Regions from separate parts of the Janthinobacterium sp. JC611 genome, predicted to be linked through region 4. Evidence: predicted binding sites of a transcription regulator. Region 4 holds the regulator's gene; each other region holds the start of a gene.

Region 1 (7,205 bases), on a different contig from region 4:
CGGCCAGTTCCAGCGGAACCTGGTTGGCCAGGTAGAGGTCATACTTGGAATCGTAGCGGTGGAAGTCCGGCTCTTCCTGTTGGAATTGCTGCAAGGCGTAAGTGATGCGCTTGAATGCCTGTTGCGGTTGCGCAAAGATGGCGTCGCCAAAGACGCGGCGAAATTGCGCCGCATAATTACCGTTGCGCAGCCTTTCCACCACCGCGTCCGTGCTGGCATTGGCCATTTCATGCGGCGCCAGGAAGGGCCGCTCGGCCTGTTCCGCCAGGCTGGCGGCGCGGCCGTCGCGGTTGATGCCACCGTTGGGCGCGCCTTCCGCGTCGAAGTGGAACGGGGGCGTGTGCTCCAGGTAGCGCAGCGATGGCGTGGCGCGATAGCCGTGCGTCCGGCCATCGGCGCCGCCCAGTTGCACGGCCAGCTTGTTGCCGGGCGCGTAAGCGTGGGCAGGGTCGTGGCAACTGGCGCATGACTGCTTGCCCGAGGCCGACAGGCTGGCATCGTTGAAAATCTGCCGCCCCAGTTGCGCGGCAGGGCTGAGTTCAGCCGCCAGGCCGGCGGTCGCTGGCAAACTGGCAAACGCGGAAATGCACACGTGTGCAAATCGTGATCTGAAAAAGCGCGCCACGGCGCATGGCTGGTTTCTATTCGTCATAGGCAGGATCGCTTGTCGGCAGGGGGAAGGTAGAAATGCTGGGGCAAGTATAGGCAGCAATGGCCAGCATGGCAACGACTTGTGATGTTGCGCTGCGCCATGACGGGGCGGGAAAAAGGCCGGCGGCCGCTGATGCGCCGCCGGCCAGGCCCGTCATGGGCGATGCGCCGGTGTCTTGCGCGGATCAGGCGCGCAAGGTGGACAGGATAGGCTGCAGCACGGCCGCGCCCAGGGCGGCGCTGCGGGCGCCGCTCCAGCCCGTTTGCGGGTCGGGATCGTTGGCATTGTCCTTGAACGGCAATTCCAGCGTCAGCGCCAGGCAGCCGAAGGCGTGCGTGATGTGGGGCGAACCCATGGTCAGCACTTCCGGCGTGAACGGGCCGTCTTCATAGCCGTGCTCATCCTGGAAGTCGGGGCTGGCCACCTTGAAGTCGGCGATGAAGCGGTCTTGCTCGGCCTTCTGTGCTGGCGTGAAATTTTCCAGTGCGTCGCTGCCGGCCACGAAGACGTACGGCAAGCCTTCGTCGCCATGCACGTCGAGGAACAGGTCGCAGCCGATTTCATGCATTTTCTGTTTCACCAGGAACACTTCCGGGCTGCGCTCCATGGTCGGCGTCATCCATTCGCGGTTCAGGTTGGCGCCGGCCGCGTTGGTGCGCAGGTTGCCATGCACGGAACCATCCGGGTTCATGTTCGGCACCACGTAGAAGACGGCGTCTTGCAGGCACTGGCGGGCAAACGGATTGGCCTGGTCCAGCAACGCTTCGAGCATGCCTTCGACAAACCATTCGGCCATCGTCTCGCCCGGATGCTGGCGCGCGATGACCCAGACTTTTTTCTCGGCATCGGCGTCGCCGACCACCAGCAGATTCATGTCGCGCCCTTCCACGGTGCTGCCCAGGTCGACCAGGCGCACCAGCGGCGACGCTTGCGCGCTGTCGATCAGGGCCAGGTGGCGGTCCCATGGATACGGTTCGAAGTAGGCGTAGTACACGCTTTCTTCTTCCGGCGTGTGTGCTATGGTCATCACCGTGCCGTCAAAGCTGGTCGGCACGCGGAACCAGGTCTCGCGGTCGTAGCTGGCCACGGCCTGGTAGTCTTTCCAGCCGTCCGGGTAGGCCGACTTGCCGGCATTCATGAAGCGGATCGTGCACGCCTCGCCTTGCGCGCCTTGCAGGCGGAAGTAAAACCACTGCGTGATGTCGGCGTGGGAATCCTTGCGGATGTTCAGCTCGATGGATTGGGCATCGTCGGCGCGCAGCACCTCGATCGCGCCGGCGTCGAATTGCTGGCTGATTTTAATGGTCATGAGTGTTCCTGATAAAAACGTATGGGTTTTGCATCGTGTGCAATGGCGCGATGATACCTGTTTTGCGGTGGCCTTTGTGCTGGCGCAAACGAGGCAGGACATGCTTTGCTAACGTGGAAGCTCCGACACAGGGAGAGCATCATGGACGATAACGGCAAACACATACGCGAACTGGAAAAGAAAATCGGCGCCCTCAGCGACGCCCTGGCGCACCTGGGCAAGGGCACGACCTTGCAGGAATTGCTGCGCATCATACGTTTTCCCGGCTATACGACGCCGGCCGAATTCAGCTTCAACGTGGCCATCCTCGACACCATGCTGGTGCAGGCCAATGCGCTGGAAAAGCTGGGGCAGGATTTGCTGGCAGGGGCCAAGCAGGTCGTCGCCAAGCAGTGAACGCAGCAGTGAGCAAATCCTGAACGCCTGAAAAATGCCCAGGTACTGCAACGCCGCCATAGACGTTTTGTCAGGTGTTCAGGCCGCCAAAACGTTCAAAAAACCATGGCTCCACGTCCGGCGCCTGCTCATCCTCGCGCCGCAGGGTGGCCAGGATATGTTGCTCGGCCGCCGCGTAGGTAAGGCGGTAGAGGTCGCGCGCCAGCGCATAGGCTTGCGTGCCGGGCCACGGTTCGGGTAACAGTTCGACGGGCAATTGCGGGTCGTGCAATTGCACGCGGCGGTAGGCGTGCGTGAGCAGCGAGCGGATGACGAACGCTTGCTCGGCATCGAACACGGGCGCCTCTTGCAGCAGGGTCAGCAGCGGCTGGAAGCTGGCGATGAATTTTTCGTAGCCGGCCATCACTTCCGACAAGTCCCAGCAGTCGCCCACCATGTCGCGCAGGGGACGCGTGCTGACACCAGGCAACTCCGTGGTGTGGCAGACGTACAGCTTGCCCTGCACCTCGTTGCGCACGAGGATGTCTTCCAGCGCCTCCGCATTGCTGGCCGGGTGGCCAAAGATGCCGGGAGAGATCAAGCCATAACCGGCCCACAATAATTCCTTGCGCAGCGCGCCCCGCTCGGCGGCGCCGATGCTGCCGGCCGGCCCGATCACCAGGGTCCAACTGCCATCCCAGTGCACCACCAGCGGCGCATAGATGCGGCGATAGGCGCGTTCGAAGCGGGCCAGCGCCTCCGGGCGTATCGTATAGGCGCTGCGGCGGCCGTCGCGCTGCGAGCTGAGCCAGCCCTCCTGCGCCAGGCGGAACACGCTGGTGCGCAACAGGCGGTCATTCACGCCGAAGGGCGCCAGCAGTTCGATCAGGCTGCCCAGCCAGATGGCGCCGCCGCGCGGCACGATGGCGTCGCCAAAAATCGTCATCACCAGGGACTTCGAGCGCGGTGGGTCGCTTTCCAGGAAATCGGCTATCCATGCCGTGCAGCGGGTGTTCTTCATGTGGTTCCGGTCTGGCCGTGTTGCGGTCGGTTCAATAAAAGCAGCAGTTTACTTGGCTGCGCGGGTAGCGCGTCAATAATTTGCCGGAAGCGCTTGTGGCGCTCCTCAGTGTTTTCTCATAAGCAATATCATACGCACAAAAAAGCTGCACAAGATACGAATTTTTAAAATGATTCACATCAAGTGTATGCAAATCGTTTTTTGTATCGTATTATCTGTTCATCGCACCGCGTTGCTGCGCAAAATCAAAGACATGGGAGACAGATCATGTACGCACAAATGGTTGAAACCGGCCTCAAGAACGTCCGTTCCATCGACGACATGGGCCAGGAAGAGCGCGCTTTCCAGGCGCGCATCGACGAAGGCATCAAGATCGAGGCCAAGGACTGGATGCCGGACGCCTACCGCAAGACCCTGATCCGCCAGATTTCGCAGCACGCGCACTCGGAAATCGTCGGACAATTGCCGGAAGGTAACTGGGTCACGCGCGCACCCACCCTGAAACGCAAGTCCATTCTGCTGGCGAAGATCCAGGATGAAGCGGGCCACGGCCTGTATCTGTATAGCGCGGCGGAAACCCTGGGCGTGTCGCGCGACGACTTGCTGGCCGCCTTGCACTCGGGCAAAGCCAAATATTCCAGCATCTTCAACTATCCGACCCTGTCGTGGGCCGACATGGGCGCCATCGGCTGGCTGGTCGACGGCTCCGCCATCATCAACCAGATTCCCCTGTGCCGTTGTTCCTATGGCCCGTATGCGCGCGCCATGATCCGCGTCTGCAAGGAAGAATCGTTCCATGCGCGCCAGGGCTACGACATCATGATGTCGCTGTGCAAGGGCACGCCGGCGCAGAAAGCCATGGCGCAAGATGCCTTGAACCGCTGGTGGTGGCCGTCCTTGATGATGTTCGGCCCTTCCGACGCCGCTTCCGTCAACAGCGCCCAATCGGCGCAATGGCGCATCAAGCTGTTCTCGAACGACGAACTGCGCCAGCGCATGGTCGACCAGACCGTGCCGCAAATCGAATACCTGGGCCTGACCGTGCCCGATCCTGACTTGAAGTTCAATGCGGAAACGGGCCACTATGAATTCGGCGAGATCGACTGGGCCGAATTCAACAATGTCCTGAAGGGCAATGGCCCGTGCAACCGCGAACGCCTGCAAACGCGCGTGACAGCGTATGCGGACGGCGCATGGTTCCGCGATGCCCTGGTCGCCTATGCCGACAAGCAAGCTGCCAACAAAGCGGCAGCCTGAAAACATCAATAAGACAGATAGGGGATAGCAACATGAGCAAAGAATGGCCTTTGTGGGAAGTTTTCATCCGCAGCCAGCACGGCCTGGCGCACAAGCATGTGGGCAGCCTGCACGCTTCCGACGCCACCATGGCGGTCAACCATGCGCGCGACGTCTACACGCGCCGCAATGAAGGCGTGAGCATCTGGGTGGTGCGCGCGGCCGATATCGTCGCCAGCAGCCCCGGCGACAAGGGCGCCCTGTTCGAACCGTCGAACAGCAAGGTGTACCGCCATCCCACCTTCTTCCCGATGCCGGAAGAAGTCAAGAACCTGTGATGGGAGCGCCTGCAATGGATGACAAAGTTAACTACTTGCTGCGCCTGGGCGACAACGCCCTGATCCTCAGCCAGCAGCTGTCGCAGCTGTGCGGCAAGGGTCCCGCGCTGGAAGAAGACATGGCGCTGACCAACGTGGCGCTGGACTTGCTGGGCCAGACGCGTTTGTGGTTCAGCTATGCGGCCGAACTGGAAAACGCGGGCCGCGACGAGGACGACATCGCCTTCCTGCGCGACGCCCATGACTTCAAGAACTGCCTGCTGGTCGAACAGCCGAATGGCAATTACGCCGACACCATGATGCGCCAGTTCTTCTTCGACAGCTGGCACTATTTCCAGCTGCTGGAACTGACGAAATCGGCGGATGCGCGCATCGTCGAAGTGGCGCAAAAATCGATCAAGGAAGTCACGTATCACCTGCGCCGCAGCGGTGACCTGATCGTGCGCCTCGGTGACGGCACGGAAGAAAGCCACGCGAAAACGCAGGCCGCCGCCGACAAGCTGTGGATGTACACGGGCGAGATGTTCAAGTACGACGCCGTCGAGCAGGCCATGGTCGCCGCCGGCATCGCGCCGCCATCGGATATCTTGCGCCAGGCCTTCCTCGAACATGTGGCCGAGATCTTCGCCGAAGCGACGCTGGTCATGCCGGCGCCCGACGCCTGGATGCAAAAGGGCGGCAAGCAGGGCACGCACACGGAGCACCTGGGTTTCATCCTGGCCGAGATGCAGTTCCTGCAGCGCGCCTACCCCGGGGCGGAGTGGTAATGAACGCCGCCGCTGGTGCCGCAGCGCTGGACGCCGCCCAGGTCTGGGCCTGGCTGGGCGACGTGGCTGATCCGGAAATCCCCGTCATTTCGGTGGTGGACCTGGGCATCGTGCGCGCCGTCGAAGTCACCGGCGGCGACGCCTGCACCGTGACGATCACACCCACGTATTCGGGATGCCCGGCCATGCAGGTGATCGCCGACGCCGTCACGGATGCCCTGCGCAGCCATGGCGTGGCGAAGGTGACCCTGGTGAACCAGCTGGCGCCCGCCTGGACCACGGACTGGATGAGCGAAGCGGGCAAGGCCAAGCTGAAAGGCTATGGCATCGCCCCGCCGCAGCAGCAGGTGATCGACATCAGCGGTTTGCGTGGTGGCGTCAAGCGTCAGCCCATGCCGAAACTGGACGTGATCTGCCCGAACTGCGGTTCCACGCATACGCAGCTGACCAGCCAGTTCGGCTCCACGCCGTGCAAGGCCCTGTACAAATGCCTGGCTTGCCGCGAGCCGTTTGACTACTTCAAGTGCCATTAAAAAAATCAGGCACACGTTCCGAAGACACTGGAGATGAAGCATGAGTAAATTTTATCCGCTGCGCGTAGCGAACGTGCGCAACGAAACGCGCGACACCATCGCCGTCACGTTCGACGTGCCGTTTGACCTGCAGCAGCAGTTCCGCTTCCAGCAGGGCCAGCACCTGACCCTGCGCGCCAACATCAACGCGGAAGACGTGCGCCGCTCGTATTCCATCTGTTCGGCGGTGCAGGACGGCACGCTGCGCGTGGCCATCAAGCGCACGCCGGGCGGCGCCTTCTCCACCTGGGCGAACGACACGCTGAAAGCCGGTGCCACCATCGAGGTGATGCCGCCCATGGGCCACTTCAACGTGCCGCTCGACAGCGTCAACCGCAAGCACTACCTGGCGTTCGCGGCCGGCAGCGGCATCACGCCCATCCTCTCCATCATCAAGACCACCCTGCTGGCGGAACCCCTGAGCCGCTTCACCCTGTTCTACGGCAACCGCGCCTCCTCGTCCGTCATCTTCAAGGAAGAATTGACGGACCTGAAGGATGTGTACCTGGAGCGTTTGAACCTGGTCTACGTGATGAGCCGCGAGCAGCAGGACATCGAATTGTTCAACGGCCGCATCACGCAGGAAAAATGCGAGCAATTCCTGCAGCACTGGATCCGCGTGGAAGACTACGACAACGCCTTCATCTGCGGCCCGGAAGACATGATGCTGGGCGTTTCCGCCGCCCTGCAGGCGGCCGGCATGCCCAAGCAGAACATCAAGATCGAGCTGTTCGCCGCCAGCATCCCGAAAAACGCCCACAAACCGCGCGCCCAGTTCGACGCGGGCGTCGTGCAGGAAACGGAAGTGACCGTCATCATGGATGGCAACCACACCACCTTCACGATGGACAAGGACAAGGAATCCATCCTCGACGCGGGCCTGCGAGCGGGGCTGGACATGCGCTACTCGTGCAAGGGCGGCGTGTGCTCGACCT
Region 2 (7,205 bases), on a different contig from region 4:
CACCGAAAGTCATTCCGCCACGCCGCAATGCGGGCGACAGCGGCACGGGCGGCATCTCGCCGAACGTGACGGCGCCAGCCTGATAACGGCCGCCCTGACCGGCGGCGCGCCATCAAAAGGGTAAGGAGCGATCCTTGCCCTTTTTCGTTGGCGCGCCAGATTTCCCAGACGACTACAAAGATTCACATGCGACACTATTTGCAATTCGGCCGCTTCGGCTTCAACCTGCAGGGCACGCAGGCGCTGGTGATGGGCATCCTGAACATCACGCCCGACTCGTTTTCCGATGCGGGCCAGTACCAGCACCTGGAATTTGCCATCTCGCGCGCCGAGCAGATGATGCAGGATGGCGTCGACATCATCGACATCGGCGGCGAATCGAGCCGCCCCGGCGCGCCGCCGTTGCCGCTGCAAGACGAACTGCAGCGCGTCATGCCGGTGCTGTACGCCTTGCGCGATTGCGGCAAGCCCCTGTCGGTCGATACCTATAAACCCGAAGTGATGCGCGAAGCCATCCTGGCGGGCGCCGACATGATCAACGACATCAACGGTTTCCGCGCGCCGGGCGCCATCGAGGCCGTGCGCGACAGCGATTGCGCGCTGTGCATCATGCACATGCAAAGCGTGCCGCAAACCATGCAGGACCAGCCCCAGTACGAGGACGTGGTGCGCGAAGTCACCGATTTCCTGCGCGAGCGCATCGCGACGCTGACGGCGGCCGGCATCGCCCGCGAACGCCTGTGCGTCGATCCCGGCTTTGGTTTTGGCAAGACGGTGGAGCAGAACTATGCCTTGCTGCGCGCCACGCGCCAGTTGCGCAGCGAGCTGGACCTGCCCGTGCTGGCCGGCCTGTCGCGCAAGTCGATGATAGGCGCCGTGACGGGACGTCCCGTCGAGCAGCGCCTGGCCGGCAGTGTTGCCGGGGCGCTTGCTGCGGTAGCGCAAGGTGCGGAAATTATCCGTGTGCATGATGTTGCTGAAACCGTCGATGCGCTGAAGGTCTGGCGCATGGCGCACTGAGCCTGTAAGATTTATTATAAACAACAAAAAGAGAAATACGATGACGCGTAAATATTTTGGCACCGATGGCATCCGCGGCCTGGTGGGCACGGCTCCGATCACCCCCGATTTCGTCATGCGCCTCGGCTATGCGGCCGGCAAGGTGCTGGCCAAGACGCAAGGCGGCAAGGCGCGCCCGACTGTGCTGATCGGCAAGGACACGCGCATTTCCGGCTACATGCTGGAAGCGGCGCTGGAAGCGGGCCTGTCGGCGGCCGGCGTGGACGTGATGCTGGCCGGCCCCATGCCGACCCCGGCGATCGCCTACCTGACGCGGGCGCTGCGCCTGTCGGCCGGCGTGGTCATTTCCGCTTCGCACAATCCCTATCATGACAATGGCATCAAGTTCTTTTCCGGCCAGGGCACCAAGCTGCCCGACAGCGTGGAACTGGAAATCGAAGCGGCGCTTGACGAGCCCATGGCTTGCGTGCCGTCGGACAAGCTGGGCCGCGCCAAGCGCCTGGACGATGCCCAGGGCCGCTACATCGAATTTTGCAAGGGCACCTTCCCCAACGAGCTGGACTTGCGTGGCCTGAAGATCGTCGTCGATTGCGCGCACGGCGCCGCCTACCATATTGCGCCCCACGTGTTCCATGAGCTGGGTGCGGAAGTGATCGCCATCGGCAACAAGCCCGACGGTTTCAACATCAATGCGGGCTTCGGCGCCACGGCGACCAAGGCCATGGCCGAGGCCGTCGTCGAGCATGGCGCCGATCTCGGCATCGCCCTCGACGGCGACGCCGACCGCCTGATCATGTGCGACGCCACGGGCCGCCTGTATAACGGCGACGAGTTGTTGTACGTCATGGTCAAGGACCGCCTGGCGACGGGCCCCGTGGCCGGCGCCGTGGGCACCCTGATGACGAATATGGCGCTGGAAGTGCTGTTCAAGCAGCGGGGCATCGGCTTTGCGCGCGCCAAGGTGGGCGACCGCTACGTGCTGGAAGTCATGCAGGAAAAGGGCTGGATACTGGGCGGCGAGGGCTCCGGCCATTTGCTGTGCCTGGACAAGCACACGACGGGCGACGGTATCGTCTCCGCGCTGCAAGTATTGTCCGCGCTCAAGCGCAGCGGCCAGAGCCTGCAGCAATGCCTGGCCGAGCTGGTGCTGTTCCCGCAAACCCTGATCAACCTGCGCGTGGCGCCCGGTTTCGACTGGCGGAAAAATGCCGCCATGGTGGCCGAGAAGGAACTGGTCGAGGCCGAGCTGGGCGACACGGGCCGCGTGCTGATCCGCGCTTCGGGCACGGAACCGCTGATCCGCGTGATGGTGGAAGCGAAGGATAAGAATCAGGCCGAATCGATGGCGCGCCGCATCGCCGATAAAGTCGGCAGCTGAAAACGCCCAGGGCGGCGTTGCACTGCCTTGCCGTACTAGCGTACTGTCTTCGGCGGCGCGCCTTGCCCTGAACGTTTTCAACAAGCCTCTTCAAGCAAGCGCCGATAGTTATTTCCATCTAATTCGTCTATGGCAATTGACGAAATTGGGTGGGGGCGTTATTATCTTGTCTTCGGAGTGTGGCGCAGCCCGGTAGCGCACCTGGTTTGGGACCAGGGGGTCCAAGGTTCGAATCCTTGTACTCCGACCAAAGTCATCAGCGGGCTGTCAGAAATGACAGCCCGTTTTCTATTCCGCGCAGGTATTTCATTGCTGGCGCGCATGGATTAAAATATTGCACCTTTCCGCCCATCGTTCAACGGATAGGACAACGGTCTTCTAAACCGTGAATGGGGGTTCGATTCCCTCTGGGCGGACCAGCTCATGCTGGCCATGCAGGCGACATCCTGTCGCATGCCGTCACTGTCCATCTCCCATCGCTCGCCTGCCTGTCGTGTCACGGCTGCGCAAACAGCACCACGCTCAGCAAATACAACAGCGGCGCCGCGCACAGCAGCGCGGACAATATCGATACCATTTTCTTGCTGGCCAGCCGGGCCAGGCGCAGCCGTTCCCGCACGGGCAGGTGGCGCCGGATCACGCTGCGCGCGCGTGGCTGAAACGGTGGTTCATGCATGAGATTTCCCTCGTCAATCGGCAGTGGATGCCGTCGAGCATAGCGAGGGAAGTCTAAAGATGGTGTAAAAAGCGGGCCTGGCGCCGTAAGCGCGGCGTAAAGATGCGGCTGGCGTGAAAGGCGGCAGCGGGTGCTGGTACGCCGCTGCCGCAAACGAGGCTTACTTTCCCTGGCGGCGGCGTGCCAGGAAGCCCAGCAGGCCCAGGCCCGCGAGCAGCATGGCATAGGTTTCAGGTTCCGGCACGGCGGAAATGAAGGCCCTGTAATTGCTCAGGTCCTTGGGCAGGCCCGCCACCGTGAAGGTGGTGCCGGCAGCCACGGGAGCGGCCCAGTGGAACACCAGTTCGCCCTGGCCGAAGTGGATGGCCAGGTAGTCATAGGCGGCCGCGCTCGTATAGGAATTGACGCCGCCGCTCAAGCCTGCCGTGGTGCCGGCGGTACAGCCCGAGGTGGCGTTGTCGCAATACGAGACGGCGGCGCCCAGGCTGGTGCCGAACACGCCATTGATGTAACCCTGGATGTCGGATGGGCTCTGCGGCACGAGATTGTCGTCATAATATTTCACCTGCAGTGCCGGCGATGGTGAGTAAGTGACGGTGCTGCCGGCGATGCTGAAACCGCTGGCCGGCCCAACATCCACCCAGGTGGCCGCCTGCGCCGCACCTGCCAGCACGGTCACTGCGGCCAGCATGGATGCCTTGATGGCAATGCTCTTTACGCTTTTCATGAAAATCCCCTTTGTAGAAGACAGTCGCTTCACAATACTGGGACGCGTCCCTGCATGGCGGGGACGTCATCCCATTGCCCTTTTTTTAACTATTTCCTGCGCGTAGTGAGTACGCAAATGCAAGCTTACTCTTGATTCAGACTAATACAATTTTAATAATTCTATTGGTTTTCTTGATAATATCGCATACGGCTATGCATGGCTGTGCTAGCGCTGGCCGACATGACGCTTCGACATGGCGTGACAAGACGCGCCAGCGGCGTCTCGGCTCGGGAAGGGGAGGGTGCTTCAGTCGCTGTTGTTACTGGCGCCAAACAGGCGATCCTTGGCATTGAGCAGCTTTTGTACCTTGGCGCCCATTTTCATCAGTTGCGCCATCGACTCGGGCGACAGGCGCTGCAAGTCGTCGAACCAGGTGTTGGCCAGGTCGACCAATTCATACATTTCACGCATGCGTTCCTGCGCATACTGGTCCACCGGTTCCGTGGCCGGCGCCAGCAGCGATTCGCGCAGCACCGTCAGGGTGGGTGCCACTTCGCGGCGGCGGCGCTCGGCGGCCACCACGCGGAAGATTTGCCACACGTCGCCCAGCGAGGAAAAATACTCGCGCCGGTCGCCGGGGATGCGCGACTGGCGGATCAAGCCCCAGCCCTGCAACTCTTTCAAGCCGATGCTCACGTTCGAGCGCGAAAAACTCAGGTGCTCCGCGATTTCGTCCGCGTGCAAAGGGTGCTCCGCGACAAACAACAAGGCGTACACTTGCCCCACCGTCCGGTTGAAGCCCCAGCGGCTGCCCATCTCGCCGAAATGGCTGACGAAGGTCAGGATCAGCGGGGTCATTTGGATATGTTGAGTTTTCATAATTATCTGAATTTTTTCACGCCACACCGGCAGGGTCAATTGATATATGTCATGTTTCGCAGTATTATACAAAAAATCGAATTTACAGAAAATTCTGAAAACTCAAGAAGTATAGAAGATGCCGACCACGCCCCTGTCCTTGCCCCGCTTTATTCTTCCCCGTGTCGCCAGCCTGGCGCAAGGCGCCGCCGCCTTGCTGTGGCTGCCGCAAGCGGCCTTGCTGGCCTGGGCCGTGCAAGCCATGCTCGATGGCGCTGCCTGGCGGGCGGCGCTGGCGCCGGCCGCCGGCGTGCTGTTGCTGGGCGTGCTGCGCGCCGGCTGCGAAGCGTGGGGCGCGCGGCGCATGTACGGGGCGGCGCGCGCGCACCTGTCCGCCTTGCGCGCCCAGGTGGCGCAAGCGCTGGCGCACCGTTCGCCGCTGGACCGCCAGCGCGCCCAGTCGGGCCAGGCGGCCAGCGTGATCGCCGAGCAGGCCGAAGCCATCGTGCCGTATCTGGTGCGCTACAAGCCGGCGCGCTGGAAAGTCATGCTCGTGCCGCTCGTGATCCTCGCCGTGGTGACGCCCTTGTCGTGGATCGCCGCGCTGATCCTGCTCATCGCCGCACCGTTGATTCCCGTCTTCATGGCCCTCGTGGGCATGGGCGCGCAGGCGGCCAGCCGCGCGCAGATGGTGGAAATGGGCGGCATGAACGCCTTTTTATTGGACCGCCTGCGCGGCCTGGCCACCCTGCGCGCGCTGGGCGCCGTCGACGCCACGGCGGCACGGCTGGACGCCTCGTCGCAATCCGTGCGCCGGCGCACGATGGTGGTGCTGCGCATCGCCTTCCTGTCGTCCGCCGTGCTGGAACTGTTTTCCGCGCTCGGTGTCGCCATGGTGGCCGCGTTCATCGGTTTCTCCTTGCTGGGCAGCATCCATTTCGGCACCTGGGGCCGCGAACTGACGCTCGGGCAGGGCTTGTTCATCCTGCTGCTGGCGCCCGCATTCTTCGAACCCTTGCGCGAACTGGCCGCCGTCTGGCATGACAAGGCGGCCGGCGAAGCGGGCTTGGCCGGCCTGCACGACCTGGCGGCCGATGGCGTGCCCCTGCCAGGCGCCGGCGTGGCAGCGGCCGCCGTCTCCGCCGCCGCCATGGCGGTGGCGCCGCCGCCCGCCGTGGAACTGCGGCAATTGCGCTTTGCCCATCCCGGCGAGGCGCCCGTGTTCGACCGTTTCGACCTGACCGTGTGCGCCGGCGAACACGTGGCCCTGCTGGGCGCCAGCGGCGCCGGCAAGACCACCTTGCTGTCCTTGCTGGCCGGCCTGCTGCCCGCCAGCGGCGGCGAGATCCGCATCGGCGGCGTGCGCCTGACCGACGGCACCGTGAATACCTTGCGCCAGCGCATGGCGTGGATGGGCCAGCGTCCGCACGTGTTTGCCGCTTCCGTGAGCCAGAACGTGACCCTGGGCCGCGCAGGCGCGCATGCCGCGCAAGTGACGCAGGCGCTGCACCTAGCCGACCTGGCCACGGTGGCGCAGGCGCAGCCGGCCGTCATGCTCAGCGATGGAGGGCAGGGCTTGTCCGGCGGCGAAGCCGTGCGCCTGGCCCTGGCCCGCGTGGCCCTGCATCCGCATGCGGACTTGCTGCTGGTCGATGAACCGACGGCCCACCTGGACAGCGAAACGGCGGCGCGCGTGACGGACGCCTTGCTGGAGCTGGCGCAAGGCAAGACGATGCTCGTCGCCACGCACGACCCCGTGCTGGCCGGGCGCCTGCAGCGCACGGTGCAGGTCGATGCGCAGGCGCAAGTGCGGAAGGAAGAGGCGCGCGCATGAAAAATTCACTCATAGCGAACCCCGTGCTGCGCCAATTGCTGCTGGCCCGGCCCGGCAAGCTGATCTGCGGCGCCATGCTGGCGGCCCTGACGACGGTGGCCGGCATGGCCTTGCTGGGCTTGTCCGGCTGGTTCATCACGGCCACGTCGATCGCCGGCCTGCACGCCTCGACGGCCATCCTGTTCGACGTGTTCGGCCCGTCGGCCGGCATCCGCCTGCTGGCCATCGGCCGCACGGGATCGCGCTATGCGGAGCGGCTCGTCACGCACGACGCCACGTTCGCCGCGCTGGCCGGCATTCGCGTGCAACTGTTTCGCGGCTGGTCGCGTCCGCAAGCGGCCAGCCGCTTGCTGCGCCAGCCCGCCAAGCTGCTGTTCCGCCTGACGGCCGATATCGATGCGCTCGAATCGCTGTACCTGCGCCTGCTGGTGCCCGCCTTCACGGCCCTGTGCGCGGCCTTGCTGGCGGGCGTGGCGCTGGGCGTGATGCAGTGGCAGCTGGGCCTGGGCCTGGCCGCATGGCTGCTGGCCGCCGGCGGCGGCATCGGCTGGATCGTGGCGCAGCGTGCCCGCCGTCCCGCCATCGTGCGCTCGCGCGCCATCGAAAGGCTGCGCTCCGGCGCCATCGACCTGGTGGCGGGCCAGACGGACCTGGTGATGGCGGGACGCATCGACGCCCAATGCGCCGCGCTGGGGCAGATCGACGGCGCGCTGGCGCAATCCGATGTCGC
Region 3 (7,205 bases), on a different contig from region 4:
TCATCATGGTCTGGGGCATGGTCATCCTGAGTATCAGCCTGGCGCTGTTCGCCGTCTTCGCGCACGACAAGACCATCAGCGTCGCCTTGCTGGTCGTCACAGGCCTGGTCGGGATGTCGATGAATCCCGCCATCATCGCCCGCGTGATGAAGACCGCCCACCCAGGGCCGCTGGTCAACACGGTGCACACTTCCGTCATCAACATCGGCCTGGGCGCCGGATCATGGTTAGGTGGCCTCGGCATCGCCGCCGGCTACGGCCTGCGCTCCCCGCTGTGGGTCGGTGTCGCGCTGGCCGTGCTCGGCCTCCTCAGCTTGCTGCCTTACCTCGGGTACAGGCCGCGCGATTCGGTGCTGTCGCATTAGCGGCTGGCGGGGCGGTGCCAGGCGGTGTTCGATGCCATTGGCGGTACGGACTGTATCGACGGCGTGCTGGCCAGCCTGATTTTTCAGTGCATTTCAAACCATGCAGTAACGGATGCCCTCAAAAACACCCTCAGCGTATCAGTACCTACCTGGTCTGTCGAAGGATTTGACAGCCGTCACTGCAGCAGCCACTTTCCCACAATCATGTTCGTTATGAATCAAGAACTTGCGCATGATGGCCTTGTTCTTGCTCTTGCTCGTGCTGCGGGCATGACCTGCCTGCGAATCCGCCTTGCCCTTCACTCGCAGCACTTCAGGAGAGGACATCATGAACAATTTCGTACGAAGAATCGCCATGGCATGCGCGCGCGGCTGCCGCGGCGGCGCCACGGCGCTGGCCGCCGCCAGCCTGCTGATGGCGGCGCACACCGCCGACGCCGCAGGGCCCCGCACCGAGCTTCTGAGCGGCAACGGCTGGCAGGCCAGTCCGAATGGCGTCAACGGCTGGATCCCCGCCTATGCGCCCTATCCCAATCCGGTCACGATGCCGAATCCCTTCCTGAATGAATTCGGGATACACGCCGACCTGATGTGGTACTGGCCCGGCCCTGGCACCCCCACGGCCAGCAGCCCGCCAAGCACCGCGTATTTCCGCCACCAGTTCCGCCTGGAGGCGGAAAATGGCGTGAAACCGCAAATCGTCGCGCTGATGGCGGCGGACGACGAAATGACCCTGATCGTCAACGGCATCACGGTCGCCAGCTACCGCCTGGCCGACCATATCATGCCCAATGGCCAACCGGAAGCATTGGCGGTCGACATGACGCAGGCATTGCGGATCGGCGACAACCAGATCGACATCCGCGCGACCGATAACGGAATCTATCACTGGGTGTTTTTCGACAGTTACAATATCTTCCGCCCGACGGAAGTGCTGGTGCCGCGCGCGCCGGGCCAGATCAGCCTGATCGGCGACAAGGATGACTTCCATCCCGACGACCCGGCCGACACGGCGCCCAAGTCGCAGCACGTGCTCGACCTGCAAGACAAGCTCCTGCCGACACCCGCCATCGACCTGGACCAGCCCGCAGTAAACCAGTCGGTGGGTTTGACACATGACGTCAGCGTGCCGGAAGGCGCCACCATTACCTCGGCCAGCGTCAAATTGCATATCAGGATGACGGGCGACGTCGTCGACAACGACGTCCTCCTGTTTAACCAGAGCACGATCACCAACGAGGGGCTATCCACCAGGGTGATTGCCTTGCATGACCTGCTGGGCTTTCCGCCACAAGCGGGCGCCACCTACGACCTGATCTGGAACCTGGCGAAGACGCCGCTGCGCAATGTTGCCTCCCCTATCGTGACCGGGCAACCTGACCAGGTGGTCAACCTCCTGCCCATGCTGGTCAGCGACCAGCGCGTGGACGTGCTGCTGGCGGACGGCACCATGGTCGATTATTCGGAGCTGAGCGTCACCTACACCAGCGTCAGCGCCGCACCGGGCGACCTGAACAACGACGGCGCGGTCGACCGCGCCGACGTGAGCATTTTGCTGCTGGGCCTGAACACCCTGGCATCGGGCCCGAACGACCCGCGCGACTTCGACCGTGACGGCCGGATCACGGCGCTCGACGTGCGCAAGCTGGTGGCCGGCTGCAGCCACCCCTTGTGCAATTAGGCAGTACTTTCACGCCGGCCGTATGCGGCCGGCTTCCTCGATACGCGGGAGACTCATCATGAAGAAGCTATGTTTTTTAGCCATGTTCTGGCTGGCGTGCCTGAGCTGGGCGCCACTGGCCCAGGCCCTGCAAATGTCCCTGGTGCCGCGCGGCGGCTACCAGATCGCGCCGGGCGGCCTGCTGCTGGTCGACCTGAACATCGCCGGCCTGCAATCGGGCGGCCTGAGCACGGAACTGGGCGCCTTCCACCTGGACCTGTATTACGATCCGCTGCTGCTGTCCTTTTTGCCCGGCGCGCCATCGGGCTGGGGCACGGCGCTGGGCCAGACGGCTGGCGGCGCCCAGGCCCTGGCGTTCGCCGACGCCAGCACGCCCGGCCTGCTGCACCTGGACGAAGTGTCGCTGCTCGACGCCCTGAGACTGGACCAGCTGCAAGGTGATAGTTTCCGGCTCGCCACACTCGCCTTCCATGTCCTGGTGCCTCCCAAGCCCGCGCCGGCCAATACCATCCTGTTCGCCGACGACATCCTGCTCGCTAATGCTGCCGGCAACGTGATTCCGGCGACGCTCGAACAGATACCGATCCTGATACTGCAGGTCGACGAACCGGGCACGCTGTCGTTGCTGGGCCTGGGGATGGCGGCGCTGGCCTGGCAACGGCGCAAGCCCGGCCGGCTGCCCGGGCGCGCCTGAGCGTGCGCGCCGCGCGTCAGCGGGCGCCAGCGGGCCAGCGGGCTCGCCGCAGCAAGGCGCACCACGCCAGGGTCGCCACCGCCACCAGGCCGCACAGCAGCAACGGCCCTGCGGCGGGGATGGCAAAGGCAAACAGCTGCCGCAGCCCTGGCACGCCCAGCACCACCAGCAACAGCGACACGGCCGCGGCGGCGCTCCAGCCCACGTACGGGTTCCTGCCGCCCGGCGGCTCTCCGCGCCTGCCCGCCGCGCGCCGGTTGGCATGGATCAGGGCCAGGTTGGAGAGGGTCAGGGCGATGAACACGGCGGCGCGTGCCGCCTCGTCGGACTGGCCCGCTAGCCGCGCATGCCAGAACAGGGCCAGCAGCATGGCCAGCAGGCCGGCGCCCTGCAGCAAGCCGCGCAGCACGATGGCGCCGTCGAACAGGCGCTGTCCCGGCTTTCTCGGCGGCTGGCGCATGGCGTCCGCCTCCATCGGTTCGGCCTCGAAGACGATGGAGCAGGTGGGATCGATGATCAGTTGCAGAAACAAAATGTGCACCGGCAACAGCAGCAGCGGCCAGCCCAGCAGCACAGGCAGGATCGACAGGCCGGCGATCGGCACGTGTACGGCGACGATGAAGACGATGGCCTTGCGCAGGTTGGCGAACAGGCGGCGGCCATGGCGAACGGCCGTCAGCAGCGAGGAAAAATCATCCTTGAGCAAGACCAGCGCGGCCGCCTCGCGCGCCACGTCCGTGCCGCGCGCGCCCATGGCCACGCCGATATGCGCGGCCTTGAGCGCGGGCGCATCGTTGACGCCGTCGCCCGTCATGGCGACGATGTCGCCGCGCGCCCGCAGGGCTTGCACCAGGCGCAGCTTTTGCGCAGGCGCGATGCGGCAGCAGACGTCCGCCCCGGCCAGGCGGGCCTGCAGCGCGGCGTCATCCATGCCATCGAGCTCGTCGCCCGTGAGCGGCGCGCCGTCCGTGGCGATGCCCGCCTGGCGCGCGATCGACAGGGCCGTGGCGGGATGGTCGCCCGTGATCATCACCACGCGCATGCCGGCGTCACGGCACTGCGCGACGGCCGCCGGCACCTCGGCGCGCACGGGGTCTTCCAGCGCCAGCAGGCCGAGAAAAGCAAAAGCAAAGTCGTGCTGGTCGGACGGCAGCGGCGGCGCGGCGAAGTTGGCGCAGGCGACGCCGATCACGCGCATGCCGCTGTCGGCCAGGGCCGCCACCTGCGCCGCGATGCGCGCGCCATGCGCGGGCGCCAGGTGGCACAGGTCCATGATGGCTTCCGGCGCGCCCTTGGCGGCGATCACATAGTCTTGCCGACTGGCCGAACGCCACACGCGCGACATGGCCAGCATCTGGCGCGACAGCGGGTAATCGTCGATCAGCGCCCAGTCCGCATGCAGGTGTTCCGTGTTCGCCAGCAGGCGCGCGCCGGCCGCGCCGATGGCCGCTTCCATGGGATCGAACGCTTGCCGGTGACTGGCCAGCACCGCGTATTCGAGCAAGCCGTGCAGTTCTTCCGGCAGCGGCGGCTCCGGCGCCTGGCCGCATGCGTAGGCCGCTTCTTCCGACCACAGGCGGCGCAGCTGCATGCGGTTGCTGGTCAGGGTGCCTGTCTTATCGACGCACAACACCGTCGTCGCCCCCAGCAGTTCGATGGCCGGGATGCTGCGCGCCAGCACCTGTTCGCGCCCCAGGCGCCAGGCGCCCAGTCCCAGGAACAGCGTCAGGATCACCGGCAGCTCTTCCGGCAGCAGCGCCATGGCCAGGGTCAGCCCAACCAGCAAGCCGCGCAGGGCGTCGCCGTGCAGCCCCCAGTAGGCGATACCGAGCCCGGCCGCCAGTACCAGCGCGCCGATGGCCACGCCGCGCACGACGCGCCGCGTTTCCTGCTGGATCGGCGTCAGTTCCCCGCCCAGCGCCGCCAGCGAGGCGCCGATGCGCCCCAGCGCGCTGTGCGCGCCCGTCGCCGTCACGCTGCCGCTGGCCGTGCCCTGCGTGATCAGGGTACCCGCATACACGCAGCACGGCGGCAACTTCATGACCGGCACCGACTCGCCCGTCAGCATCGATTCGTCGGCCATCAGGTTCGACGCCGTCAACAGGGCGACGTCGGCCGGCACCCGGTCGCCTTCGGCCAGCAGCACCAGGTCGCCGCGCACCAGCTCGCGCCCGGCGATGCGCGCCTGACGGCCGTCGCGGATCACCAGGGCGCGGGGACTGGACAGGTCGCGCAAGGCGGACAGCGAGCGTTCGGTGCGCTGCCGCTGGACATAGCTGATGCCGATGACGAGCACCACGAATCCCAGCAGCATGAGGGCTTCCTGGCGGTCGCCCAGCAGCATATAGATGGCGCCGCACGCCAGCAGCAGCAAGAACATCGGTTCGCGCAGAATATCGGCCAGCAGGCGCCAGCGCGCCAGCGGGCGCGCGGCGGGCAGTTCGTTCGGTCCATCGGCGGCGAGGCGGGCCGCCGCCTCGGCGGCCGTCCATCCGCCGGAATGCGGGCGCTGCTGCGGCATGCTCATCCTCCTGTGTCGGGCAAGAATACATCGGGGCATACGGCAGGCGCAAGGCCCGCATGCTTGCCGCTGCAACGGGCTCGGCGCAAGGTCCGCCGCCCCATGCTTTTTGCCGCCGATCGCCGCGCACATGATGTAGATCACACTCAGGGTGACGGCGCTTTGCTACGCTGGCAGTCAGTCATCCGAAAGGAGCGTGCCATGTACAAGACCATCGTTGTTCACGTGGACGGCACCCCGCAGTGCCGCGAGCGCATCGCGCTGGCCGCATTGGTCGCGCAGCACCAGCAGGCCCACCTGGTCGGCGCCGCGGCCGCGCCAGCGGCCCTGCCCGACGCCAGGCGCCCGCTGCAGGAAGCGCTGGAACGCTTCGAGGCGCAAGCGCGCACCTTCGACGTGTCCTATGAAACCCGCCTGGGCGAGCAGGAGGCGGTGGCGAACCTGACGCTGCAGGCGCGCCATGCCGATCTGGTCGTGCTCAGCCAGGGCGGACCGGACAACGGCGCGGCGCAGCCGGCGCATCTGCCCGAGCAAGTGGCGCTGCATGCGGGCCGGCCCGTCCTGATCATGCCGCACATCGGCAGCTGCGCCCACCTGGACCGGCATGCGCTGGTGGCCTGGGACGGCAGCCGCGCCGCCACGCGCGCCATCGGCGACGCGCTGCCGCTGCTGCGCGCCAGCAAACTCGTCACCGTTGCCGTCTTCAACCCGGAGCGCGAATATGGCGTGCATGGCGCCCAGCCAGGCGCCGACATCGCCCTGTACCTGGCGCGCCACGGCATCCAGGTGGAAGTCCTGCGGCAAACCACGCCGCCCGACCTGCCGGTGGGCGAGGCGCTGCTGTCCCTGGCGGCGAACCTGCAGGCCGACCTGTTCGTCATGGGCGCCTATGGCCATGCGCGCTGGAACGAAATCCTGCTGGGCGGCGTCACGCGCACCCTGCTGCGCTCGATGACCTTGCCGGTCCTGATGTCGCACTAGGCGGCGCGCACGCCATGAGCAGCATGCCCGGCACGCCATTTTCACTGCTGGGCAAACGCGGCCTGATCCTCGGCCTGGCCAACGCGCACAGCATCGCGTATGGCTGCGCTTGCTGTACGCAGGCACTGGGCGCCAGGCTGGTGCTGTCCTGCGCCGATGAGCGCGCCCTGCCCTACGCCACGCCTGCCGCCACGAGCCTGAATATTCCCCTGCTCACCTGCGACGTGCAGCAGAAAGGCGCGCTGGAAAGGCTGGTGCACGGCGCGGTGGCGCAACTGGGCGGACTCGATTTCGTCATCCACTCGATCGCCTGGGCGCCCCTGGCCGACCTGCACGGCCGCGTCACCGACAGCAGCGTGGACGGATTCCTGCGCGCCATGGATATTTCCTGTCATTCGTTCGCGCGGCTGGCCCGGCTATGCGAGGCGCACATGCCCGATGGCGGCAGCCTGCTGACCATGAGCTACCTGGGCGCGGATGAAGCCATGCCCCAATACGGCATCATGGGCCCCGTGAAGGCGGCGCTTGAATCGCTGGTGCGCTACCTGGCCTGCGAGCTGGGGCCACGCAACATCCGCGTGCATGCGCTGTCGCCCGGTCCCTTGCCGACCCGCGCCGCATCCGGCCTCAAGGATTTCGACGCGCTGATGGAACGCAACCGCCGCGACGCCCCGCTGCGGCGCCTCGTCACGCTGGCGGAAATCGGCCAGCTGGCCGCCTTCCTGGCCGGCGACGGCGCCTCGGGCATGAGCGGACAGACCATTTACGTCGACGGCGGCTACCATGCCATCGCGGGCGGCACATGAGCGATGCGCCGCCCGCCGACCTGCCGGACGTCCTCGTCAACGTCCCGTACGAGGACCTGCGGGTGGGCCAGACGGCCGAGCAGTACCGCACCCTGGGCCGTGACGACATCGCGGCGTTCGCCGCCATTTCCGGCGACGTCAACCCGGCCCACCTCGA
Region 4 (7,205 bases):
AGGATTTGCTGCAGGCGCTGGGCGTCGCCCACGAGGCGCCGCGGCACGTCGGGCTCGACGGCGATGGCCAGTTCCAGCTCCTTCTCGCCCGCGTTCATCGTCATCGTCGTGGCCAGGGTATTCATGACTTCGTCGAGGTCGAATTCGACGGGCGACAATTCCATGCGGCGCGCCTCGATCTTCGAATAGTCGAGCACGTCGTTGAGAATGCCCAGCAGCGACTGGCCCGCCACGCGCACCATGGTCAGATACTTGCGCTGTTCCGTATCGAGCTTGGTATTGCCCAGCAAATACACCATGCCCAGCACGGCATTGAGGGGCGTGCGGATTTCATGGCTCATGTTGGCCACGAAATCGCTCTTCGCGCGGTTGGCCGCCTCGGCCCGGTCGCGCTCCTGTTCCAGCTCGGCCGCGCGCGCTTCGAGTTCCTGCTGCAGACGGTCGCGTTCGCTCATCAGGCCGTTGAACGCTTCCGTCAGTTCGCCGATCTCGTCGCGCTGCTGCACCGGCACGGGGGTGAAGCGGCTGCCGCTGGTGCGCAGGGCCAGCAGGGTATCGCGCAGGCGCACCAGCGGCGACAGCAGGCGCACGGTGACCCAGCCCAGTACAAAGGCGGCCAGCAGCGAGGCGAGGATGCTCCACAGCACCAGCCGGTACAGCACGCCATCGAACGGTTCGAAGGCATCGTCGACGGGCAGCGAGGCGGCCAGCAGCCAGTTCACCGATTTCAGGCGCTTGAAGCTGTTGACGGCCGTGATGCCGCGGCTGTTGGTGCTGACCATGCTGCCTTCGCCGTCGTCCTGCAGCAGCTGCGTGGTGGCCAGGTTGGCGTTCGGCTGGCGCGGCTGCAGCAAGCGGCTGGTATCGGGGTGCAGCACGTAGCGCGGCACGGCGCCGCGCGTGAGAATGAAGTAATAGCCGCTCTTGCCGATCTTTTCCGAGCGCAGGCGCCCCAGCAGGTTGTCCTTGTACAGGCGCAGCACGCCGATCACGACGCCGGCCACCTGGCCGTCGGCGGCCAGCACGGGCGCGACCATCTGCACGATGGGCATGCCGCTGGACTTGCCCAGCATCGGTTCGGTGATCATGGGCTGGCGCGTGCGCAGCACGGCCTGGAAGTACTCGCGCTCGGCGACGTTGATGCCGGCGCGCCCCGCCACCTTCGGCATGTCGGCCACGATGGCGCCTTGCGCGTCGAGCACCAGCACGTCGTCGAACAGCACCAGCATCGAGCGGCGCGCATAGTATTCGCGCAGCTTGTCCGGCTGGGCGATCAGCTCCGGCGGCTGCTGTTTCGCCGTCAGGGCGACGATCTGCAGCAGCATGCCCAGCTTGTCGTCGAGCTCGGCAGCGGTGCGGGTGATCAGGGACGCCTGTTGGCTCAGCAATACGCGGGTGAAGTCGTCGCGCATGTGCCGCACCTGGATCATGGTGACCAGCGCGATCATGGCGATCGAGGTCAGGCTGGTGGCCAGCGCGACTTTTGCTTTAATGCCGAGAGGCTTCATGATTTCCTTTTCAGTACCGTGCGGCACAGGCGGCAGATAATGCTGTTAGGAATTTTCCTATCAATACATCAACTTGGCAAGCATCGCCACGCAAATGGCCTTCCCCGCCTGGGCTTTTGACGATGTTGCCATATAATTAAAGGCTGGAGATCGTTTTTCAGCGAAATTGCGGTGAAATTGGCACACGGCAACCGTGTATGCAGTAAACTCGTTGTTGCATTTTCTAAAAGGTACCGACATGACTGAAGCGCTACTCACTCCCACCTTGCCCACAGTGAACGTGGAAGCGTTGCGTGCGCGATGCTCGACCTGCAGCATGCATCAATTGTGCCTGCCGATGGGCCTCGATATGGGCGATATGGACAGGCTGGACCAGATCATCGGCCGTCGTCGCAAGATCGCGCGCGGCGCCTCGCTGTTCCGCATCGGCGACCCGTTCCAGAACCTGTACGCGATCCGCCTGGGCCACTTCAAGACCTACCAGATCAATCCGGGTGGCGAGGAGCAGGTGACGGGTTTCCAGATGGCGGGCGAATTGCTGGGCATGGACGCCATCAGCGCCGACCGTCACCACTGTAACGCGGTGGCGCTGGAAGACAGCGAAGTGTGTGAAATTCCGTTTTCCAGCCTGGAACAATTGCTGGGCAATATGCCGACCCTGCTGCGCCATTTCCACCGCATGATGAGCCAGGAAATCACGCGCGAGCAAAGCGTGATGCTGTTGCTGGGCAATATGCAGGCGACGCAGCGTTTTGCCGCCTTCATCGTCAACCTGGCGTCGCGCTACGAGGCGCGCGGCTATTCGGGCAGCAAATTCCAGCTGCGCATGTCGCGCGAGGAAATCGGCAACTACCTGGGCCTGACCATCGAGAGCGTCAGCCGCCTGCTGTCCAAGTTCAAGAAGGAAGGCTGGCTGCGCGTCTCCAACCGCGAGATCGAGATCCTGCAGCCGGCCAAGTTGAAAGCCATAACGGCCGGCACGGACACCTGCAAGTAACAGCACCGTCAAAACCTACTGCGCGTCGCGCTTTGCGGTCTGCGATGCTCGCTGGCTCGGCGCCCCCGTGCATAGCACAGCTGCGCTTCTCAACCACAAATCACGGCCGCTCGCTACGGTTTTCCCGGCACTGTACGTTACAGTTCTTCATCCGCATGCAGCGCGATGCTGCGTTGCAGCGGCCAGGTCCAGATGCCGGACAGGCGCCACTCGCGTTTGTCGTTTTCCACCAGCACTTGCCAGCGGCTGCGCTCGAGCATCGGCAGCGCGACGGAAAAATTGCCGGCCGCATCGGGTTGCACCAGCAGCTTGATATCCTTTTCCGGTAACGTCGCATGCGCCAGGTGCAGCTGCAAAGGCCCCTGGTAAGCCTTGCCGAAGCTGTGCACGGAACCACTGAGGCGCGCCGACGCCACGTCGTACGACAGGCTGGTATCCATCGCCAGGTCGCTGGCGACCGTGTCGCGCTTCAAATCCTGGTTGATCGCCTTGCCCTGCTTGTAATAATCGCCCACCACCAGCGCATCGGGCTGCGTAAACGCGATATAGCCCATGAAGCTGCCGACGACCACGGACAGGCCGGGGCCGATCATCAGCAGCCATGGCCAGCGATGCTTGTACCACGGTGCAACGGGCGCTTGCAGTTTCAGACTGTCGGACATGCTATTTCTCCTGTTTAATCAGCCAGTCCCCATGCGGGGACCGGCCTTCCTGCAACTTCGTGGCGGCGGCGAGGGCACCCGGTCCCCGTCCGCCTTTCCTTGTTAACGCGGCACGATGAAGACCGCGCTTTCACGCACATGCAGCGCTGGGTCGTCCAGCGAGTGCAATTCGATCGCAATCTTGTTCGACCCCTTCTCGCCCACGCCGTGCGGCACGCGCAGGCGGATCGGCCAGCCCAGCGTTTCCGTTGGCTGCAAGGTCACTTCTTCGCGCGTCAGCAAGGTCAGGCCCGGCAAGCCGGAAGCGCTGATTTTAAAATGCTGGCTTTGCTCCGAGGTGTTCATGATCTGCAAGCGGTAGACGTTTTCGATCATGCCGTCTTCCACTTCGCGTCCCATCGAACCGCGGTCGCGGATCACGTCCATTTTCAGGGGCGTGCGCAGCGCCAGCGAAGTGCATACGGCGATGATGATCAGGGCCAGGATGGAAGTGTAGATCAAGACGCGCGGGCGCATGGCGCGCTGGCGTATCTGCTGCGAATTGAAGTTGTTTTCCATCGCATGGTCGGTACTGTAGCGTATCAGTCCCCGTGGCCGCTCGACCTTGTCCATCACGCTGTTGCAGGCATCGACGCAAGCGGCGCAGCCGATGCATTCATACTGCAGGCCGTTGCGGATATCGATACCGGTCGGACACACCTGCACGCACAGGGTACAGTCGATGCAATCGCCCAGCCTGGCGTTGTTGCCGGCCTTCTTGCTCAGTGCACCGCGTGGTTCGCCGCGCTTGGCATCGTAGGTGATGATCAGGGTGTCCTGGTCGAACATGGCGCTCTGGAAGCGCGCGTAGGGGCACATGTATTTGCACACCTGCTCGCGCAGCCAGCCCGCGTTGCCGTAGGTTGCCAGGCTGTAGAACAAGACCCAGAACCATTCCCAGGGACCGAAGTTCAGCGTGGTCACCGAGTGCGCCAGTTCCTTGATCGGCGTGAAGTAGCCGACAAAGGTAAAGCCCGTCCACAGGGCGATGGCGCCCCATGCCAGGTGCTTGGCCGTCTTCTTGACGGCCTTGCGCACGGACGGGCCCTGCTTGTCGAGGGCCATGCGCGCGCTGCGCGTGCCCTCGATGCGGCGTTCGACCCACAGGAAGATTTCCGTGTACACCGTTTGCGGGCAAGAGAATCCGCACCACACCCGCCCGGCAATGGCCGTGACGAGGAACAACAGATACGCACAGATGATCAGCAGGGCCGCCAGATAGATGAAATCCTGGGGCCACAGCACGACGCCGAAAATGTAGAACTTGCGCGTGGTCAAATCGAACAGCAGGGCTTGCCTGCCATTCCAGGTCAACCACGGCAAGCCGTAGAACGCCAGCTGGGTAAGCCATACGCATACCCATCGCCAGGTAGCGTAGCGTCCTTTGGCCTCGCGAGGGTAGATTTGCTCGCGGGCCGCATACATCTTGATGACTTGAGGTTCCATTGCTTACTTTGCGGGCGCCTGCGGATTCGACAGGCTCCAGACATACGCCGACAGCACGTGTACCTTGGATTCGCCGAGGAAGTCGCTGAAGGCCGGCATGGTGTTGCTGCGTCCCTTGCGGACGGTTTCCATGATGGTATCGGCGCTGCCGCCGTACAGCCAGATCTTGTCCGTCAGGTTGGGCGCGCCCAGCATCTGGTTGCCCTTCGCATCGGCGCCGTGACAGGCCATGCAGGCGCCAAACTTGGCCTTGCCCAGCACGGACTTGACGGGGTCGGAGGTGGAACCGGACAGGTTCAGCACATAATGGGCCACGTTCTCGACATCCTTTTCGGAGCCCAGGGCGGCGCCCATCGGTGGCATCTGCCCATTGCGGCCGTGCATGATGGTGGTCTTGATGACGTCAGGTTCGCCGCCATACAGCCAGTCCTTGTCGGTCAGGTTGGGGAAGCCCTTGTTGCCGCGCGCATCCGAACCGTGGCATTGCGCGCAGTAGGTCAGGAACAGGCGCTGGCCGATGGCTTGCGCCTGCGGATCGGCGGCCACCGTCTTCAAGTCCTGGCTCAGGTACTTGTTGAACAGGGGGCCATAGTCGGCTTCCGCCTTTTTCAGCTCTTCCTCGTACTGGCCCGTCGATTTCCAGCCCAGGCTGCCGGCATAGTTGCCCAGGCCCGGATACAGGAACAGGTAGGCCAGCGCGAAGACGATGGTGATGTAGAACAGCCACATCCACCAGCGCGGCATCGGTGTGTTGAGTTCCTTCAAGTCCTCGTCCCAGACGTGGCCCGTGGTGCCGTCGGCGGGGGCGCCGGCGGCCACTTTCACCTTCGACTGCGAGTACAGCAGCACGCCGCAGCCGATGATGCCCAGCAGGGACAGCACGATCACATAGATATTCCAGAAGCCATTGGTAAAGTCAGCCATGGTGATGCTCCTTCGCCAGGTTCATCTCGGCCTCGGCCGGATAGTCCAATGCGTCGTCGGCGAACGGCAGGCGTGCCGCCGCGTCGAAGTCGCTGTTGCTGCGGCTGAACGTCCACCACAGGATGCCCACGAACGTCGTAAAGGAAACCACCGTCATGACGCTGCTGGCGCTGTCAAACAGGTTGTCGATTGCCATGCTAATTCCTTGTTTTGATTAATGTACCGAGGCCTTGCAGATAGGCGACCAGGGCGTCTTCTTCCGTCTTGTCCTGCAGTTGCGCGGGGCCGGCGGCGATTTCCGCGTCGCTGTACGGCTGGCCCAGGCGTTGCAGGGCGCGCATCTTCGGCATGATGTCGTCAGGCACCAGCTTGGTCTTCGCCAGCCAGGGGTAGGCCGGCATGTTCGACTCGGGCACCACGTCGCGCGGGTTGTTCAAGTGCGTGCGGTGCCATTCGTCGCTGTAGCGGGCGCCCACGCGGGCCAGGTCGGGCCCCGTGCGCTTGGAACCCCACTGGAACGGACGGTCGTAGACGAACTCGCCGGCGACCGAATAGTGGCCATAGCGTTCCGTTTCCGCGCGCAGCGGACGCACCATCTGCGAGTGGCAGTTGTAGCAGCCTTCGCGCACGTAAATGTCGCGGCCCGCCAGGCGCAGCGGCGAATACGGCTTCAGGCCGGCGACCGGCTCCGTCGTGCTCTTCTGGAAGAACAGGGGGACGATCTCGACGGCGCCGCCGATGCTGATCACCACCGTGACCAGGGCGATCAGCAGCCAGGGGTTTCTTTCAATCCATGCATGTGAAAATTTCATTTGCTTTCGCTCCTATCAGGCGTGCGCCGCGTTCAGTTCCGGAATGCGGGCGACGGGGAGTTTGCTGCCGCGCAGAGTCATCCAGGTGTTGTAGCCCATGATGCACATACCCGACAGGTACAGCAGGCCACCGGCCACGCGCACCACGTAGTACGGATACGTCGCTTTCACGCTCTCGACAAAGGTGTAGGTCAGGGTGCCGTCCGGATTGACCGCGCGCCACATCAGGCCCTGCATCACGCCGGCGATCCACATTGCCGCGATGTACAGCACGATGCCGATGGTGGCCACCCAGAAGTGCACGTCGACCAGGCGCGTGCTGTGCATCTGCGTGCGGCCCGCCAGGCGCGGCAGCAGGTAGTAGATGGAACCCATGGTGATGAAGCCCACCCAGCCCAGGGCGCCCGCATGCACGTGGGCAACGGTCCAGTCGGTGTAGTGCGACAGCGAGTTGATGGTCTTGATCGACATCATCGGACCTTCGAAGGTGGCGATGCCGTAGAACGACAGCGAGACGATCATGAATTTCAGGATCGGGTCGGTGCGCAGCTTGTGCCAGGCGCCCGACAGGGTCATGATGCCGTTGATCATGCCGCCCCAGCTTGGTGCCAGGAGGACCAGCGAGAAGACCATGCCGATCGATTGCGTCCAGTCAGGCAAGGCCGTGTAGTGCAGGTGATGCGGGCCCGCCCACATGTAGGTGAAGATCAGCGCCCAGAAGTGGACGATGGACAGGCGGTACGAGTACACGGGGCGCTCGGCTTGTTTCGGGATGAAGTAGTAGACCATGCCCAGGTAGCCGGCGGTCAGGATGAAA

The links. The regulator FNR, encoded in region 4, switches genes on or off when oxygen is low (the NO sensors DNR and NnrR bind a similar motif). The targets are predictions, from matches to a motif close to TTGATNNNNATCAA.
Region 1: a site for FNR is predicted at 3,527-3,540, ahead of paaA (1,2-phenylacetyl-CoA epoxidase subunit PaaA). Genes of this name have one in related genera too.
Region 2: a site for FNR is predicted at 4,702-4,715, ahead of cydD (thiol reductant ABC exporter subunit CydD). Genes of this name have one in related genera too.
Region 3: a site for FNR is predicted at 5,392-5,405, ahead of J0O65_RS04265 (universal stress protein). Genes of this name have one in related genera too.

The regions. Positions count from the first base shown of each region.
Region 1 covers NZ_JAFLJN010000001.1:91,456-98,660, reverse strand. Annotated here, with positions in the region: gene J0O65_RS00410 (cytochrome-c peroxidase) at 1-592, opposite strand, end outside; gene J0O65_RS00405 (M14 family metallopeptidase) at 837-1,961, opposite strand; gene J0O65_RS00400 (hypothetical protein) at 2,103-2,357, shown strand; gene paaX (phenylacetic acid degradation operon negative regulatory protein PaaX) at 2,428-3,357, opposite strand; gene paaA (1,2-phenylacetyl-CoA epoxidase subunit PaaA) at 3,625-4,614, shown strand; gene paaB (1,2-phenylacetyl-CoA epoxidase subunit PaaB) at 4,647-4,931, shown strand; gene paaC (1,2-phenylacetyl-CoA epoxidase subunit PaaC) at 4,946-5,698, shown strand; gene paaD (1,2-phenylacetyl-CoA epoxidase subunit PaaD) at 5,698-6,231, shown strand; gene paaE (1,2-phenylacetyl-CoA epoxidase subunit PaaE) at 6,272-7,205, shown strand, end outside.
Region 2 covers NZ_JAFLJN010000021.1:261,218-268,422, forward strand. Annotated here, with positions in the region: gene ftsH (ATP-dependent zinc metalloprotease FtsH) at 1-83, shown strand, start outside; gene folP (dihydropteroate synthase) at 187-1,020, shown strand; gene glmM (phosphoglucosamine mutase) at 1,061-2,398, shown strand; tRNA gene J0O65_RS15550 (tRNA-Pro) at 2,572-2,648, shown strand; tRNA gene J0O65_RS15555 (tRNA-Arg) at 2,743-2,817, shown strand; gene J0O65_RS15560 (hypothetical protein) at 2,895-3,074, opposite strand; gene J0O65_RS27920 (PEP-CTERM sorting domain-containing protein) at 3,235-3,801, opposite strand; gene J0O65_RS15570 (GbsR/MarR family transcriptional regulator) at 4,090-4,641, opposite strand; gene cydD (thiol reductant ABC exporter subunit CydD) at 4,781-6,475, shown strand; gene J0O65_RS15580 (amino acid ABC transporter ATP-binding/permease protein) at 6,472-7,205, shown strand, end outside.
Region 3 covers NZ_JAFLJN010000003.1:290,898-298,102, forward strand. Annotated here, with positions in the region: gene J0O65_RS04240 (MFS transporter) at 1-365, shown strand, start outside; gene J0O65_RS04245 (hypothetical protein) at 504-695, opposite strand; gene J0O65_RS04250 (dockerin type I domain-containing protein) at 694-2,046, shown strand; gene J0O65_RS04255 (PEP-CTERM sorting domain-containing protein) at 2,105-2,740, shown strand; gene J0O65_RS04260 (cation-translocating P-type ATPase) at 2,757-5,261, opposite strand; gene J0O65_RS04265 (universal stress protein) at 5,463-6,242, shown strand; gene fabI (enoyl-ACP reductase FabI) at 6,266-7,048, shown strand; gene J0O65_RS04275 (bifunctional enoyl-CoA hydratase/phosphate acetyltransferase) at 7,045-7,205, shown strand, end outside.
Region 4 covers NZ_JAFLJN010000085.1:62,381-69,585, reverse strand. Annotated here, with positions in the region: gene J0O65_RS27080 (response regulator) at 1-1,508, opposite strand, end outside; gene fnr (fumarate/nitrate reduction transcriptional regulator Fnr) at 1,747-2,505, shown strand; gene J0O65_RS27070 (FixH family protein) at 2,643-3,167, opposite strand; gene ccoG (cytochrome c oxidase accessory protein CcoG) at 3,270-4,652, opposite strand; gene ccoP (cytochrome-c oxidase, cbb3-type subunit III) at 4,656-5,576, opposite strand; gene J0O65_RS27055 (cbb3-type cytochrome oxidase subunit 3) at 5,569-5,772, opposite strand; gene ccoO (cytochrome-c oxidase, cbb3-type subunit II) at 5,774-6,388, opposite strand; gene ccoN (cytochrome-c oxidase, cbb3-type subunit I) at 6,404-7,205, opposite strand, start outside.